DNA from 3 places in the Phyllobacterium sp. SB3 genome. Region 2 is predicted to be linked to each of the others. Evidence: predicted binding sites of a transcription regulator. Region 2 holds the regulator's gene; each other region holds the start of a gene.

Region 1 (3,284 bases), on a different contig from region 2:
CTTGTTGGCCTGACCAAAATGAGTTTGCAGACGGCGTACGCGATCATCCAACCGGCTCACATCTTCCATCAGCCGGATCACTTCGCCTTGAATGAGATGCGCCTGTTCGCGCATACGGACATCCTTGAGCACAGCCTGAATGACTTGAATGGAGAGCATCAGCAAGGATGGCGATACGATAACGATGCGTGAGCGATGCGCTTTCTGGATCACGCCTTCAAAATTCTCATGAATTTCAGCAAAAATCGATTCAGATGGTACAAAAAGAAAAGCTGTATCCTGTGTTTCGCCATTGATCAGGTATTTTTCAGCCACATCCCGAATATGAATTTCAACATCACGCCGAAACTGGTTAGCCGCTACCTTCTTGCCTTCTGGCGTTTCAGATTCGCGTATGGCATTCCATGCCTCCAGCGGAAATTTGGCATCGATGACGAGGTTTGCCGCACCGTTTGGCATACGAACCACGCAATCCGGACGGCTGCCATTGGATAATGTCGCCTGAAACTCATAAGCCCCCTGCGGCAGGCCATCGGCGATAATTGCCTCCATCCGCGCCTGCCCAAAGGCCCCGCGCGTCTGCTTGTTGGCGAGGATTGCCTGCAACTGCACAACCTGCCCTGCCAGCGACTGAATATTGTTCTGGGCAGTATCGATTACTGCCAATCGTTCCTGCAGCTTGGCCAGATTCTCATGTGTGGACTTCGTCTGCTCAGTCATTGTCTGGCCGATACGGCTGGTCATTCCATCGAGTCTCTCCCGGATGGACTGGTTAAGCTCAGCCTGACGTGAGCCAAACAATTCTGCCATTGTCTGCATGCGTCCTTGCATTTCAGACTGGCTTTTCAGAATCTCACCCATTCGCGCTTCCGCATCGCGAGCACGATCTTCGGCTTGTATCTCTGCAACAAGCCGCATGCGCGCCGATCGCCAGACAGCGATGATCGCAAAAATCACCACAAGTGTGGTTATCAGAGCAACCGTAACAAGCGCTGCACCGAGCGATATGGAGGTCGCGCCCAGCTGAAACAGGGTTTGATCAAGAGAAATAGAAGTTTCCATTTGACTAGAGTAACCGATTCGAACAGCAATTGTGAGATCAAAACAAGAACATTTTTATGTTTGGGTCGGATGCCGCATTGACGGTTCAAAATCGAGATATTAGGTGAAGGGCATGTCTATCAAACCACTCGTCATCCTTCCTGATCCGCTGCTTCGACAAGTTTCGAAACCTGTTGAAAGCTTTGATGCGGATTTGCGTAAATTTTCCACCGATATGCTGGAGACGATGTACGACGCGCCCGGTATTGGTCTCGCGGCAATTCAGATCGGTGCACCCGTGCGGATGCTGGTGATTGATCTCGCCAAGGAAGACGAGCCAAAGGCTCCGCAGGTTTACATCAATCCGCAAGTGCTTTGGTCCAGCGACGAGCGGAACGTCTACGAAGAAGGCTGTCTTTCGATCCCGGATTATTATGCGGAAGTAGAGCGACCGAAACAGGTTCGGGTTTCCTATGTCGATATTGACGGGAAAGCTCACGAAGTAGACGCGGATGGGCTTTTGGCGACCTGCCTGCAACATGAGATCGACCATCTGAACGGCGTTCTTTTCATCGATTATATTTCGCGTCTGAAGCGCGAGATGGTCGTGAAGAAGTTCAAGAAGCTTGCGAAAGATCGCCCACCAAGCCGATTGGCGGTTTAAGCGATGAGTTTACGCATCGTATTCATGGGCACGCCGGATTTTTCGGTGCCAATTCTCAATGCACTGATCGGTCAGGGCCATGAGATTGTTGCAGTCTACAGCCAACCGCCACGCCCGGCGGGCAGACGCGGCCTTGAACTGACGCCATCGCCAGTCCATCGCAATGCCGAACAATTCGGCATCGAGGTCCGCACGCCCAAGAGCTTGCGCGACCCGGACGAGCAGCAGGCGTTCATTGATCTTAAAGCCGACGTTGCAATAGTCGTTGCCTATGGCTTGATTTTGCCGAAAGAGATTCTCGAAGGCACACGCCTCGGTTGCTACAATGGGCATGCATCGTTGTTGCCGCGCTGGCGGGGAGCCGCGCCAATCCAGCGTGCCATCATGGCTGGTGATCTCGAAACAGGCATCATGATCATGAAGATGGATGAAGGGCTTGATACCGGCCCGGTCGCCATGGTCGAGAAAATCAACATCACGGCCGACATGACCGCAGGGGAACTGCACGATCAACTCAGCATGGCCGGTGCTGATTTGATGGTACGTGCCGTTGCTGCTCTTGAGCGCGACAGCCTCACCCTTACCCCCCAATTGGACGAAGGCGTAACCTACGCTTCCAAGATTACCAAGGTCGAGACACGTATCGACTGGACCCAACCGGCAATCGATGTCCATAATCGCATTCGTGGACTGGCCCCGTTTCCAGGTACTTGGTGCGAGATGGAAATTGGCGACGATCTGGAGCGCATTAAACTCTTGCGTTCAGTGCTCGCTACCGGGGCAGGCGCTCCGGGAACAGTCTTGGACGAAGATTTGCGTATTGCGTGCGGCGAGGGTGCTGTTCGTCTGCGTACATTGCAACGCGCTGGGGGCAAGGCAATGGACGGACAGGAATTCCAGCGCGGCGCAAAGGTCGCGCAGGGCACGCGGCTGCCATGAACGGCATTTCTGTACGGGAAGTAAAACCAGACGACTACAGCCAAATCGCCGCTCTTATCGAACTAGCCTTCGGTGATCGTAGCGAGGCCGAACTGGTCTCCACTTTGAGAGGCGAGAACGATGTCGTGCTGGAGTTGGTCGCCTTGATCGCTGATGTCCCTGTTGGACACATCTTATTTTCCAGGGTGAAAGTCACCGGCGATTGTGCCTGTGATGCCGTGGCTCTTGCGCCTTTGGCAGTACTACCCGATTTTCAAAATCGGGGTGCCGGAAGTCTCCTTATTCAAACGGCACATCAGAAACTTGCGGATCAGGGCGAGACATTATCACTCGTTCTGGGTGAACCGGCTTACTATAGAAAATTTGGCTATAGTCATCAGCGTGCGGCTGGGTTTGAGAGCATCTATCAGGGTGAATATCTGCAAGCATTAGCTTTTGCTGACGCGCCATCGACAGGTATCCTGCTCTATGCTCCAGCGTTTGGATCAATTTAGTGCCCCGCTATAAACTCACTGTCGAGTATGACGGTACCCCATATGCGGGATGGCAGCGTCAGGAAAACGGCCACACCGTTCAGGCTGCAATCGAACAAGCCATATTCAAGTTTTGCGGCGAGGTCATATCTCTTGGCGCAGCCGGG
Region 2 (3,284 bases):
GGCAGCGCTTATCGCCTTTTACGGCTGGTGGTCTCGGTATCAATTAAAGCGAAGTCGTCGGGGGAAGGGGACGGGATACGGGATGTGGTCAATTCCGTCGCGAGCGTTGAACTATGTTGGTGGTATCGCCATGACTTCGCTCGTCGCAGGAACAGCCAGCGCAATTTTTGCAGCTTATCATTTCAACAATACAGCTCCCTTCGGACTGATTGGAAACGCACTGGCATTGCCGGTTGTCTCAATACTGGTGATGCCGTTTGCCGTACTTGGCCTGCTCGCCATGCCTTTCGATCTCGATTGGCTGCCGTTCGCTGTCATGGGGCAGGGTATTGAATTGGTCATCATCATCGCAAAAGCTGTGGCATCCCACTCGCCCAGCGGAAACCTTGGCTTGATGCCCCCGTTGACGCTTATTCTTTTGGCCACAGCGCTTCTGCTGCTGGTGTTTCTTTCAACGTGGCTGCGGTTGTGTGCTTTACCGCTTCTTGTATTGGCGTTTATTGTCATGGGGAATTCGAACGAGCCGAGCATAATGATTTCAGAAGACGGCAAACTCGTTGCTCTAAGGACCAGCGAAGGAAACCTCGCCATCAACAGGGCAGTGGGAAGCGCATTTCATCTGAAAAACTGGCAGCAAGGATATGGTGCAGATGAACTCATTAAGCCTGTAGGAGCTGGGCTTGCTGTCAACGACACGCAATTCGAATGCTTTGAGCGGGTTTGCACCGCACGGGAGCCGGGAGGACTGGTTCTTGCATATACGGACGATCCTGAAAAAATGACCGATGCATGCATGTCAGGTGATATTGTTATTCTTGCCTATGCAGCCGAAGCCCCTACGTGCCGGGATGCTGGCGTATTGACGATTTCAAAACGCGATCTGGCAATTAAAGGGGCGATGGAAATAAGCTTCGACAATTCGCAATCCAAAAATAATTCAGAATCGAAAAACCCGGCGGATGCACTTTCACACCGCCTGCAAACTGCCCAGATGACATATGCTGTTGGGCAATCTAATCGACCCTGGAATACCTATCGCAATTATTCACGTGCTGCGCGAAATCTTCCTGACAAGCGCTCAAAGGAGAACTCTGGCAGCTTTCGTAACAACGCCCTGCAGGAGCGTATTCTTTCAGCGAGCCCATTCCTGCTCCTGATGCCGCAACTCAATAGCGACGTATCAGGCCGACCAATTTGCCCTGCACCTGAACCCGGTCTGGTCCAAAAATTCGTGTTTCATAGGCTGGATTCGCTGCTTCAAGTGCAATTGATGCACCCTTGCGCCGGAACCGCTTCAAGGTTGCTTCCTCATCGTCAACAAGAGCAACGACGATTTCACCGGGGCTGGCTGTATCGCCGCGTTTTATGACAACGGTGTCGCCATCAAAAATTCCGGCCTCGATCATGGAGTCACCCTTGACCTCAAGTGCATAGTGCTCGCCGCTGCCAATCATATCTGGCGGAAGGTTCAGCATATGAGTCTGGTTCTGGATTGCAGCGATAGGCACACCGGCAGCAATCCGGCCCATAACCGGAATACTGATCATGTTTGCAGCAACGATGTCTGCTGAGCTTGCTTGAGGGCGAGGCGGCGCAATATTGCGGCCGAGGCTGCCTTCTATGACACTTGGGGAGAACTTACGCTGGGCATTCAGTCCCGGCGCTATCGAATCCGGAAGGCGGAGCACTTCCAGGGCCCGGGCCCTATTTGCAAGGCGCCGAATAAAGCCTCGTTCCTCCAGCGCTGTGATAAGGCGGTGGATGCCCGATTTGGATGCGAGATCCAAGGCATCCTTCATCTCATCAAATGAGGGAGGGATACCCGTTTCCTTCAACCGTTCATGAATGAAAAGCAGAAGTTCATGTTGTTTGCGCGTGAGCATGGGGCGATCCTTCAGCGTGGAATCGGAAAAACAAAACCAGAACAAACACTATATGTTCCAGTTGTGTTCCACAAGGATTAATATCTGGTATAAACCAGCCACTTATAGCACACGACGGTAAAAATTAGACGAAACGTTGTGAAAAAGGCGAGAAGCGCCGATTAGCTGCTTACAGGAGGCCCGCTTGACTGGCGGACAATAAGGTCCACCGGCCAAAGTTCGTGAATGTCATCAACTGGCTCTCCATCAAGCACGCGCACGAGCATTTCAGCAATCCGGGTGGCCGCAGCCCGCATCGACGACCGCGTCGTGGTCATCGATGGCACCATGTTGCTGGCGTTGAGATAGGGGAAAACGTCATCATGCGTGATGAGCGACACCTGTTTGCCGAGTTGATAGCCATTATTGCGTACGGCACGAGCGACGCCCAGAGCAGTCATCATTGATCCCGCAATAATAGCCGTCGGCTGTGGTGTGCATGCAAGCAGGCGCTGCGTTTCGCGGAAGCCGATTTCATCGGAGAAACGGTCATGCACGATGAACCGCGAATCTATTTCAATACCGCGTTCGCCAAGTGCTTGCCGATAACCAAGCTCGCGATGTTCGGAGAATGTGAACCCCCTCAAGCCATCGATCATGGCGATATGGCGGTGCCCGAGATCAAGCAAATGGCTCGCCGCCTGATAAAACGCGCCCTGATTATCGATGTCGAGCCACGCGTGCGGTTTGCCGACATTGGTGCGTCCATGCAGAACAAAAGGAAACTTTGCGTCGATCAGCATCGAAACGCGCTCATCCACGAGAGACGGGTGAGAGACAATGATGGCATCGACGCGCTTGCTGGAAATCAGGCGCTTGTAGACCGAGATTTCATCATTGTCGACGAGAGGACTGATGAGGAAGTCTATTTCGTCATGCGCAAGGCGTTCTGCCAAGCCGGCAAGAAACTCGGCTGTGTGCGGTCCGAAACGCTGGCTTGATTCAGCGGGAACGATAATGCCGATGGCGCCAACGCGGCCCATGGCGAGCCGCCGGGCATTTGCATTTGCACTATAGCCGAACTTTAACGCCGCCTTGTTGACCCGCTCGCGCGTCGCTTCATTGACTTCAGGATAGCCGTTCAATGCCCGGCTAACTGTCGTCTGCGAAAGGCTGAGTTTATCAGCAAGTTCTTTAAGCTTCATGCCGGATGTCCAAACTACGTTCCGATCTGTGCGGTCCATCATCTAACTCAGCTTACTATAACCATACTTCAAAGCGCTTTAAATGATCAGAACAATTTTATTTGTACGATTACAGGCGTTCATAAACTATTTATTGACAATCGATTTGCGTTTTGACACCTTCCATCCAAAGCGCTTTGGATTGGTTAATTTCATCACTGATGCGCTTGAGGAGGGG
Region 3 (3,284 bases), 260 kb from region 2:
GGGCGCGACACGAAATTCAATCCTGCGCATATTCCTGATGACGGGGGCGGCCATCGGAGTTACCGGCACGATTGCCGGCGTGGCATTAGGCGTTGTGGTTTGCCTGAATGTTGAACGCATCCGGGAGTTCTTCTCCTGGTTGTCCGGAACGACGTTGTTCAATCCCGAGCTTTATTTCCTTAGTACATTGCCGGCCAAGATGGATTTCAACGAGACGTTTACCGTTATTCTCATGGCGCTTGTCCTGTCGTTTCTGGCGACGCTTTTCCCCGCTTGGCGCGCTGCCAAACTCGATCCCGTTGAAGCTCTGAGGTACGAATAATATGGCTGGGCCTATTCTGCAGCTGATTAGTGTCGGCCGCCGCTATGATGAAATCGGACGGGAACTCATCATCCTTGACGATGCGAGTTTTTCCTTGGGCAAGGGCGAGATGGTTGCCCTCGTTGCACCATCCGGTGCTGGCAAGTCAACCTTGTTGCACACCGCCGGTTTGCTTGAACGCCCGGACAGCGGCGATGTGATTCTCGACGGCCGCTCTTGTGGTGCGTTGTCGGATGAAGAGCGGACAGCGATACGCCGCAACGATGTGGGATTTGTCTATCAGTTCCATCATCTGTTGCCTGAGTTCTCGGCTCTGGAAAATGTGATGATGCCCCAGATGATACGCGGCATGAAGCCAGCGGTGGCATCGGAGCGTGCGCAGCAGTTGCTTGATTACATGAAGGTTGGGGCGAGGGCATCGCATCGCCCAAGTGAACTCTCCGGTGGTGAACAGCAGCGCGTGGCTATTGCTCGCGCCGTAGCCAATGCACCGCTTGTACTGCTCGCTGACGAGCCTACAGGCAATCTTGATCCCGTTACGTCATCTTATGTGTTCGAGGCTCTTGAGGCACTTGTGCGTCAATCCGGCCTTTCGGCAATGATCGCCACGCATAACCACGAACTGGCTCGACGGATGGATCGACGGGTTACGTTGAAGGACGGTAAAATCACCAATCTCTGATTTGGCACCCTTATTTACTTCCCATTAGCAATTTGAAAACCATAGCGTTAATCGCGCTATCGGTTTCGCTTGACTTCGGAACAAAAATAGAACAAAACATATACATAGAGCAAACGAAGAAGGGTTTTACCGATGAGCGAACTTTTCCAGGATGTCATGTCATTTGTTACGATCAGCCTTTTCATTGCAACCTTCGCAATGTGGGTGAGTGTAATCTGAAACAATCAACACCCGAAAGACGATTGAGCAGGTGCCAACTATCCACCGTTCACATGGCCCTGCCAATCAATTCGGGTGGACACCACATCGCGCATATTGGACTATGTAGGCGCGGTGGAATCGGTTCTCCGTTCAACAGTTCGGAGATGAATAGTGGCAGATGGGCAGGACAGCATAGGTAATGCAGAAAAGCGCCCGCTGCGCTTTGTCCATCTGAGGGTCCATTCAGCATACTCGTTGCTTGAAGGCGCGCTGCAGGTTCCCAAGGTTATTGACCTTGCAGCAGCCAACAAGGCGCCAGCCATAGCGATTACCGATACGAACAACCTTTTTGGGGCACTTGAGTTTGCGCAAAAAGGATCAAAAGCGGGCCTGCAACCGATTATCGGTTGCCAACTCGATATCGCATTTCACGATCAGACCGAAGAAAGCCGCAACGTAAACAGGCGTGAGGCACTTGGTCTTGCCCCGATCATTCTTCTTGCTGCAACGGAGGAAGGCTATGCCAATCTCGTTCGGCTGGTTAGCCGCGCCTATCTGGAGACGCCGGCGGGTGATCCGGTTCATATAGCCTCCGAGTGGCTGACCGGAAGAACGGATGGAATCATTATTCTGTCCGGCGGACCGGACGGCGCTATAGCCAAGGCAATCAAAGATGATCGGACCGACCGCGCCCGCCAACGGCTGCTCACGCTCAAATCGCTGTTCGGTGACAGGCTCTATATTGAGTTGCAGCGTCATCGTGGTTACGACAAGTCATTAGAGGCAGTACAGGTCGATCTGGCTTACGAGTTGGAATTGCCGCTCGTTGCCACCAATGATGTATTCTTTTCCAAGAGCGCTGACTATGAGGCGCATGATGCATTGCTGGCAATTGCGTCGGGGTCATTGCTGTCCATTGATGACAGACGGCGCCTGAGTCCGGATCACTATCTCAAGAGCGAAGAGGAGATGGTACAGCTCTTTGCCGACTTGCCGGAGGCTGTGGAAAACACCGTCGAGATTGCGATGCGGTGCTCTTATTATCCCAAAAGTCGTGCGCCCATCCTGCCGCGGTTTACGGGTGAGAGTGATGATCCGGAAGCCGCATTGGCCGCAGAAGCCGAGGAACTGGCTCGTCAGGCGCGTGAGGGACTTGAGCAGCGTATTGCGACCGCCGGGCTTGCCGGAGTGCATACACGCGAGGAATATGCCGAGCGCCTCGAATATGAGATCGCAGTTATCACCCGCATGAAATATCCGGGTTACTTTCTCATCGTTGCGGACTTTATCAAATGGGCGAAAGCCCACGATATTCCCGTAGGGCCGGGGCGTGGTTCGGGTGCTGGCTCGCTTGTTGCCTATGCGCTTACGATCACTGACGTTGACCCGCTTCGATTCTCGCTGCTGTTCGAGCGGTTTCTCAATCCCGACCGCGTTTCCATGCCGGACTTTGATATCGACTTCTGCCAGGAACGGCGCGATGAGGTCATCCGCTACGTTCAGGCAAAGTATGGCCGCGATCAGGTAGCGCAGATCATCACTTTCGGAACATTGCAGGCGCGCGCCGTGTTGCGTGACGTTGGACGTGTTCTCGAAATGCCCTATGGGCAGGTGGATCGTCTGACCAAGATGGTACCCGCCAATCCGGCCAATCCTGTAACACTTTCAAAGGCCATCGAGGACGAACCGCGTTTGCGCGAGGAGCGTGACAAGGAGCCGGTTGTCGAGCGATTGCTCGATATCGCCCTGAAACTTGAAGGGCTTTACCGGCACGCATCTACACATGCCGCAGGCATAGTCATTGGCGACCGGCCGCTATCCGAACTGGTTCCAATGTATCGTGATCCGCGTTCGGATATGCCGGTAACACAGTTCAACATGAAAATGGTTGAAGAGGCCGGACTGGTCAAATTCGACTTTCTGGGCCTTAAAACGCTGACTGTGCTGCAAACTGCGGTCAATCTGGTGCGCCGCCGCGATATTATTGTTGATCTTTCGAACCTGCCTTTTGATGATCAACCGACCTACGAGATGCTGTCACGCGGCGAGACAGTCGGCGTGTTTCAGGTGGAAAGTACC

The links. The regulator LexA, encoded in region 2, represses DNA repair genes until DNA is damaged. The targets are predictions, from matches to a motif close to TGTTCNNNNTGTGTTCNG.
Region 1: ABKW30_RS05730 (DNA recombination protein RmuC) is a predicted target of LexA. The motif match lies at 1,096-1,113, and genes of this name have one in related genera.
Region 3: dnaE (DNA polymerase III subunit alpha) is a predicted target of LexA. The motif match lies at 1,081-1,098, and genes of this name have one in related genera.

What each region holds. Positions count from the first base shown of each region.
Region 1 covers NZ_JBDYKI010000001.1:1,168,460-1,171,743, reverse strand. The annotation lists gene ABKW30_RS05730 (DNA recombination protein RmuC) at 1-1,062, opposite strand, end outside; gene def (peptide deformylase) at 1,175-1,705, shown strand; gene fmt (methionyl-tRNA formyltransferase) at 1,709-2,644, shown strand; gene ABKW30_RS05715 (N-acetyltransferase) at 2,641-3,138, shown strand; gene truA (tRNA pseudouridine(38-40) synthase TruA) at 3,138-3,284, shown strand, end outside.
Region 2 covers NZ_JBDYKI010000004.1:540,411-543,694, reverse strand. The annotation lists partial or broken gene ABKW30_RS18080 (ComEC/Rec2 family competence protein) at 1-439, shown strand, start outside; gene lexA (transcriptional repressor LexA) at 1,167-1,883, opposite strand; gene ABKW30_RS18070 (substrate-binding domain-containing protein) at 2,045-3,067, opposite strand.
Region 3 covers NZ_JBDYKI010000004.1:278,604-281,887, forward strand. The annotation lists gene ABKW30_RS16800 (lipoprotein-releasing ABC transporter permease subunit) at 1-322, shown strand, start outside; gene ABKW30_RS16805 (ABC transporter ATP-binding protein) at 324-1,004, shown strand; gene dnaE (DNA polymerase III subunit alpha) at 1,377-3,284, shown strand, end outside.